One region of the Priestia sp. SIMBA_032 genome, then DNA from elsewhere that is predicted to be linked to it. Evidence: a T-box and tRNA genes for the amino acid it is inferred to sense, from the RefSeq annotation. Region 1 holds a T-box; the other holds one or more tRNA genes.

Region 1 (3,429 bases):
CCATATACATTAATAAAGCGTGTCCAAAGGGGGGCTATGAGGAATGAAAATATTCTTTAAGTATGTAGAAGACGCAGTCATTGTATATGAGTCTTTATGCGCGAAGCGAAGCGCTTTATCATATGGTTCACAGTGCTTGAAGCTGGTGAATAATCAGCTTTTAGTCATTGATGAGACATACAATAGAGAGGCCATTTTACAAGACATGGTGATACCGGTATTAACGCACGTAATTTTAAAAAAGAAAGAGAAAAAGATGATGGTAAACATATTAAAAGAACAATTTTTCTATTCAGAAGAGGAAGAGCAAGATTTGCTGCTTCAAATTATGGGGGGGATTATGGAAGGAGAGAGAGGCGAAATCCCGCAAAAAACATTTTCTCTTCCAAGAGAATTACTTATCCGCCAGGCTCTTCAAGACTTCTTCATTCATAATGTAACGTTCACCTTTGAGTCTTTTCTCCAATTCCGTTTAAAAGAATATCAAGAGCGGCTGCGCTATTATGCTGAGCTGGCAATTGATGAATATAAGCTTGAACAAGACTATCAAATTCTTATTCATCAGCTGCGTCAAGCAGCTAATGAAAGACAGTCATCTACAGGCGATGTGTATGTAATGCACTTGAATAAAAACAACTTTGTATTGTACGACCAAAGCAGTAGATATGTTCCGGAACGTGAATGTGCAGTCCTAGCAGAGGCCTTCTTATCTGAACAAGAATCAGTATACATAGACTCAACTATTATCGCGCCTTTGCTGAGTTTATCTCCAGCTGCTATTCATCTGTATAGCGACCAGCATGATCATGATTTTGTTTATACCATTCAAAATATTTTTCAAGAAAAAGTTATGTTATACGAAAAAAATGAATTTCCGTTTGATCAAAAGCAAAATATAACGTGAAAGGTTGATTTCTATTTTGAAAATGAATATAATAAATGCATATTGAAAAACAGCTATATGTTACAAGTTATGATGAGGACATGATTGTATATTTACGGTTTGTAGAGAGGGAGATCCAGGCTGAAAATCTCCTAACACGGAATATATTCTTACCACCTCTAAACTTCAGTAGTAAACGAGCAGCGTCTCTAGTAATTACTGACGGAATTTCCGTTATAAAACCTCGAGCCGCTTCGGGTTCTTTGGGTTATCCAAGATACGAAGAGGAAACAAGGGTGGTACCGCGTGTATACACAACTCGTCCCTTTTGATAAGGGACGAGTTTTTTGTTTTTACAAAAAGTTTATTAGTTATGTTAAAGGAGTGGAAAGTTGTGTCAGAAGTAATCAAAATGACATTTCCTGATGGAGCTGTTAAAGAGTATCCAAAAGGATCATCAACAGAAGATATTGCGGCTTCTATTAGCCCGGGATTAAAGAAAAAAGCATTAGCAGGCAAAGTAAACGGCGAGCTGCTGGATTTACGTACGCCAATCGAACAAGATGGCAGTCTTGAAATCATTACGCAAGATGCTCCTGAAGCGCTTGAAATTATGCGTCACAGTACAGCGCATTTAATGGCTCAAGCAATCAAACGTTTATACAAAGATACAAAAGTACAGCTAGGTGTAGGACCGGTTATCGAAAACGGTTTTTACTATGACATCGATATGGAAGAATCAATTACTCCCGAAGATTTAGGTAAAATTGAAAAAGAAATGAAAAAAATCGTTAATTCAAATATTGAAATTGAACGAAAAGAAGTTTCTCGTGAAGATGCCATTCAACTTTTTAAAGAAGTTGGGGATGACCTAAAACTTGAACTAATCGATGCGATTCCAGCAGGTGAAAAGGTTACGATTTACCAACAAGGCGAATTCTTTGACCTTTGCCGAGGCGTACACGTGCCGTCAACAGGCAAAATTAAAGAATTTAAATTATTAAGCGTGGCGGGTGCTTATTGGCGCGGAGACAGCGACAATCAAATGCTCCAGCGTATTTATGGTACAGCATTTTTTACAAAAGCGGATTTAGACGAGCATCTTCGTCTTCTTGAAGAAGCAAAAGAACGTGACCACCGTAAACTTGGTAAAGAGCTAAACTTATTTACAAATTCTCAAAAAGTAGGACAAGGTCTGCCTTTATGGCTTCCAAAAGGTGCGACGATTCGCCGTATTATCGAGCGTTATATCGTAGATAAAGAAGTAAGCCTTGGATATCAGCACGTTTACACTCCAGTGCTGGGAAGTGTAGAACTTTACAAAACGTCTGGTCACTGGGAGCACTACCAAGATGACATGTTCCCTGCAATGGAAATGGATAACGAAGACCTAGTGCTTCGTCCGATGAACTGTCCTCATCACATGATGGTTTACAAACAAGGTATTCACAGCTATCGTGAGCTTCCAATCCGTATTGCTGAGCTTGGAACGATGCACCGTTACGAAATGTCAGGAGCATTATCAGGACTTCAGCGTGTTCGAGGCATGACGTTAAATGATGCGCATATCTTTGTACGTCCGGATCAAATCAAAGAAGAATTTATTCGTGTAGTTCGCTTAGTTGAAGCGGTTTATAAAGATTTTGGATTTGAAAATTATTCATTCCGTCTATCTTACCGTGACCCTGAAGATACAGAAAAATACTTTGATGATGATGCAATGTGGGAAAAAGCACAAAGCATGTTAAAAGACGCAATGGATGAGCTTGACCTTGATTATTATGAAGCTGAAGGCGAAGCGGCATTCTACGGTCCAAAACTAGATGTTCAAGTTAAAACGGCTCTTGGCAAAGAAGAGACGCTATCTACGGTTCAACTGGATTTCTTACTTCCTGAACGATTTGATTTAACGTATGTAGGGGAAGACGGAAAACAACATCGACCGGTTGTTATTCACCGCGGTGTGGTGTCAACAATGGAACGTTTTGTAGCTTTCTTAATTGAAGAATACAAAGGAGCTTTCCCAACGTGGTTAGCACCTGTACAAGTTCAAGTGATTCCGGTATCACCTACGGTTCACCTTGAGTATGCAAAAGAAGTGCAAGAACAGCTTCAGCTTGCCGGTATTCGTGTGGAACTTGATTCTCGCGATGAGAAAATTGGCTATAAAATCCGTGAGGCTCAAATGCAAAAAATTCCTTATATGCTTGTTGTAGGGGATAAAGAAGTAGAGGATAAAGCAGTAAATGTACGTAAATATGGTGAGCAGAATTCAGAAACAGTGGATTTCCAAGCCTTTTTACAAAATGTAAAAGCAGAAGCATCTCGTTAATGAAAAAAGCAGAGAATTGAAATTCTCTGCTTTTTTATCTAACATTTATAAAAAACTGTTGCATAAATGTTTTTCCTTTGATACAATAACTTTTGTTGTGAAAAAAGAACGAAATCATTGACTTTTGTCTTTGTTGATACTATAATAGCTTAAGTAATTGAATACTTGTTTATACAGAAGAAGAAGCACCCGCTTCTCACCTGAGTGACGCATA
Region 2 (3,429 bases), on a different contig from region 1:
CGATGCGTTTGCTATCTCTGTAGTACTAGTGGTGGTTGCCTTAATTCTTTCATTGTTTATGAAACGAGCAACGCCGGCAAGTGAAGATGAAGTGATAAAGGAAAAAGCAGGACGCGAGCAGTTTGCTAAATAAATTTGCTAAATAAAAAAGAAATCCCCGCTGAGACAGCGGGGATTTTTTCAGCTTGTATATCTAAAGCTTAAGCCCATTTTCTTTAATAATTTCCGGTAGCCGATAGACGTTTGATCAGCCATAATATGCGCTTCCATCTGCAGATCCAAAGGCAAGTCTTCAGGTTTTTGATTTTCAACCATTTCACGGTCTTCGTCAAAGACGCGAAGGTTAAAGTCATACACACCTTCAACGGGAGAATCTTTGTCAAAGTTTCGAGCGATTGGCGCGAATAAACGTGTTTCGCGGGCTGAAATAGGAGAGACTGCATTCATAATCCACAGCTCTGCCCCTTCTGGGAAGTATACTTTTAGCGTAGCTGTAAACGGCGGATAAACATCAAAGACGCGAAGCCATTTAAAATCAGGTGGATTTAAATGCTGCTGTTCTTTGGAATAATTGCTCATGGTGCTCGTATATTCTACATGAAGCCCATAGTCTGTATCGCTTACTTTATATTTAGGCACAAAGGCGTTGTTTCGATCACCAAATGTGTCCGTGTGAACCCAAGCAAAATGAGCTACGTCTAAAAAGCCTTCCATTTGACGACCGGCTGAACCCATGATATCAAAGCTCGGACAAACAATTTGCTGAAAATCAGGGTCCTCCCACGCATCGAAGTAAGGCAGGTTATCTTGTTCTCCTGTCAGGGAAGTCCAAACTAATCCAAATCGTTCAATAACTGGATAGACGGCCATACACAGGCGGGGAGAAATGTTGGCGTCAGGGTGAGCTGGAATCGACGTGCATGCGCCGTCCGTTGCGTAGCGGAAGCCGTGGTAAGGACAGACAATTTCATCATCTTCCACCCAGCCCATGCTAAGCGGGGTGCCTCGGTGAACGCATAAATCGCGTGCCACTACAACTTTGTGTGTGGTGCGGTATAGAACTAGATTTACATCTAGCAGTTTTACAGACGTTGGTTTCTCAGTTACATCACTGCAGCGTGCGACGGGGTACCAATACTTAGCGAGCGTCGTCCAATCTTCCAGGCTGAACGTGCAGTCTCTTGGGTAGGGAGTTGCCGTTTTTGATTTGGTCATGGTTGGTTGTTGTTCCATCTATTTTCTTCCTTTCTTTTGTAAGCTCTTTTACTAAGGGTAATATAAAAAAAGAAAATTCACACAATTTATGTGAGAAGTTCTAACATAAAATATGGAACTTTGTAGAAAGTGCGAATTTCAAAAGACGCCAATTAGAGAATATAACAATAAAAAAATTTAAAAAAGCGCTTCCTAAATAAATTTAAACGTGATATAATTTTCCAAGACGCTGGTGTAGCTCAGTAGGTAGAGCACTTGCATGGTAAGCAAGAGGTCGCAGGTTCGATCCCTGTCGCTAGCATACTAAAAACCTTCTTTCTTGTTGAAAGAAGGTTTTTTTATTTGCGTTGGCTTTAAAATTATTCTCCTAATTATTCTTCCCCGCCTTGTGAAAACTTTAACAGTTTGATAGCCTTGTTAGGAGGATGTGGAAAAAATATGTATCTTTTCTGCTATGTCTTATGAATCGTATTTAAAAATATTCTTAAAAGAATGTTTATTGTTTCTAAATATTGGGTACACGAAACTAGGGGTTAAATTTCAACAGGGAGTGTGAACGATAATTTGATTACCTTTACGAATGTGTCAAAGCAATATCCAGATGGTACGACCGCCGTGAAAAATATTAATCTAGAAATTAAAGAAGGAGAGTTTTTCGTTTTAATTGGTCCGAGTGGGTGTGGGAAAACAACCACCTTAAAAATGATTAACCGTCTTCATGATATTACCGAAGGAGAACTATACATAAAAGATAAGCTCGTATCGGACCACAACATACATGAGCTACGCTGGAACATTGGTTATGTCCTGCAGCAGATTGCTCTTTTTCCTCATATGACCATTGCTGAAAATATAGCCATTGTACCGGAGATGAAGCATTGGAAGAAAAACAAAATCAAAACGCGCATTGATGAACTGCTTACCTTGGTAGGACTAGACCCAAAGCAGTATCGAAACCGAAAGCCGTCTGAGCTCTCAGGTGGCCAGCAGCAACGTGTAGGTGTAGCACGTGCCCTCGCAGCTGATCCCCCCGTTATTTTAATGGACGAACCCTTTAGTGCCCTAGATCCGTTAAGCCGCGAACAGCTTCAGCAAGATGTTATTAGCTTAAAAGAAAAAATCAAAAAAACATTTGTGTTTGTTACGCACGATATGAGCGAAGCGATGACGCTTGGAGATCGTATCTGTCTAATGAAAGATGGGGAAATTGTTCAAGTTGGAACCCCGGAGGAATTCATTCAAAAGCCTAAAAATGAATTCGTAAAAACATTTATTGGAAATCAAGGAAGTGCTTTATTTGAGACATTGGATACGTTTGTCAAAGAAAGTGAACAGCCAGACGTAGAACCTACCGAAGAGCTAGCTTCAACCGCCACTGTTCAGCAGGCAATGGACGCCCTTTACGACCATGAAGCAATAGCCGTGAAAAAAGGGAGCAAACGCATTGGCGTTGTAACGCGCAAAACTCTATTAGCGTTTCTTTCTGATAAAACGAAAGAAGGAGGAACGCTGTAATGAATGCACTAAGCACATTATTAGATCAACGAGGAGATGCACTGTTTCAAGCTCTTTTTGAACACATTCAAATTTCAGTACTGGCTCTTGTTATTGCCGTATTAATTTCAGTGCCGCTCGGACTGTACTTAACGAGGCATGAGCGCATTGCTGAACCGATTATTGGCGTAACAGCCGTACTGCAAACCATTCCTTCACTCGCTTTATTAGGATTACTGATTCCTCTTGTCGGAATTGGAACCTTTCCCGCGGTTATTGCACTGTTTTTATATTCGCTTCTTCCTATTGTACGAAATACATATACCGGAATTAAAGAAGTGGATCCATCTTTAATTGAAGCAGCCAAAGCCATGGGAATGAACTCGTGGAGACGATTAATTAAAGTAGAACTTCCTCTAGCGCTTCCTGTCATTATGGCCGGAATTCGTACAGCAATGGTACTCATTATTGGTACAGCGACAATCGTGGCTCTTATCGGAGCGGGCGGACTCGGAAGCTTAATTTTGCTTGGTATTGACCGAAGCGATAATAGTTTGATTTTATTAGGAGCTATTCCAGCAGCATTATTAGCACTTATTTTTGATGGAATTCTGAGAACGATTGAACACTCAGCTAAAAAAGGATCCAAAAAACGCTCGTTCATTATGATTATCGTATTAATACTCATTCTTGTTTCTCCGTTTGCAGCGATGAGCGCAA

Evidence for each region. The T-box of region 1 lies ahead of thrS (threonine--tRNA ligase). A T-box ahead of a tRNA ligase gene usually reads a tRNA of that ligase, here a tRNA-Thr.
Region 2: it has a tRNA-Thr gene. The T-box ahead of thrS (threonine--tRNA ligase) is inferred to sense a tRNA for this amino acid. The anticodon was not compared.

Annotation. Positions count from the first base shown of each region.
Region 1 is NZ_JAWRXD010000002.1:149,526-152,954, forward strand. Features, by position in the region: gene ytxC (sporulation protein YtxC) at 44-904, shown strand; T-box leader at 965-1,213, shown strand; gene thrS (threonine--tRNA ligase) at 1,257-3,215, shown strand; ribosomal protein L20 leader region at 3,387-3,429, shown strand, end outside.
Region 2 is NZ_JAWRXD010000005.1:133,434-136,862, forward strand. Features, by position in the region: gene SB717_RS17730 (DHA2 family efflux MFS transporter permease subunit) at 1-133, shown strand, start outside; gene SB717_RS17735 (Rieske 2Fe-2S domain-containing protein) at 181-1,233, opposite strand; tRNA gene SB717_RS17740 (tRNA-Thr) at 1,444-1,516, shown strand; gene SB717_RS17745 (ABC transporter ATP-binding protein) at 1,780-2,730, shown strand; gene SB717_RS17750 (ABC transporter permease/substrate-binding protein) at 2,730-3,429, shown strand, end outside.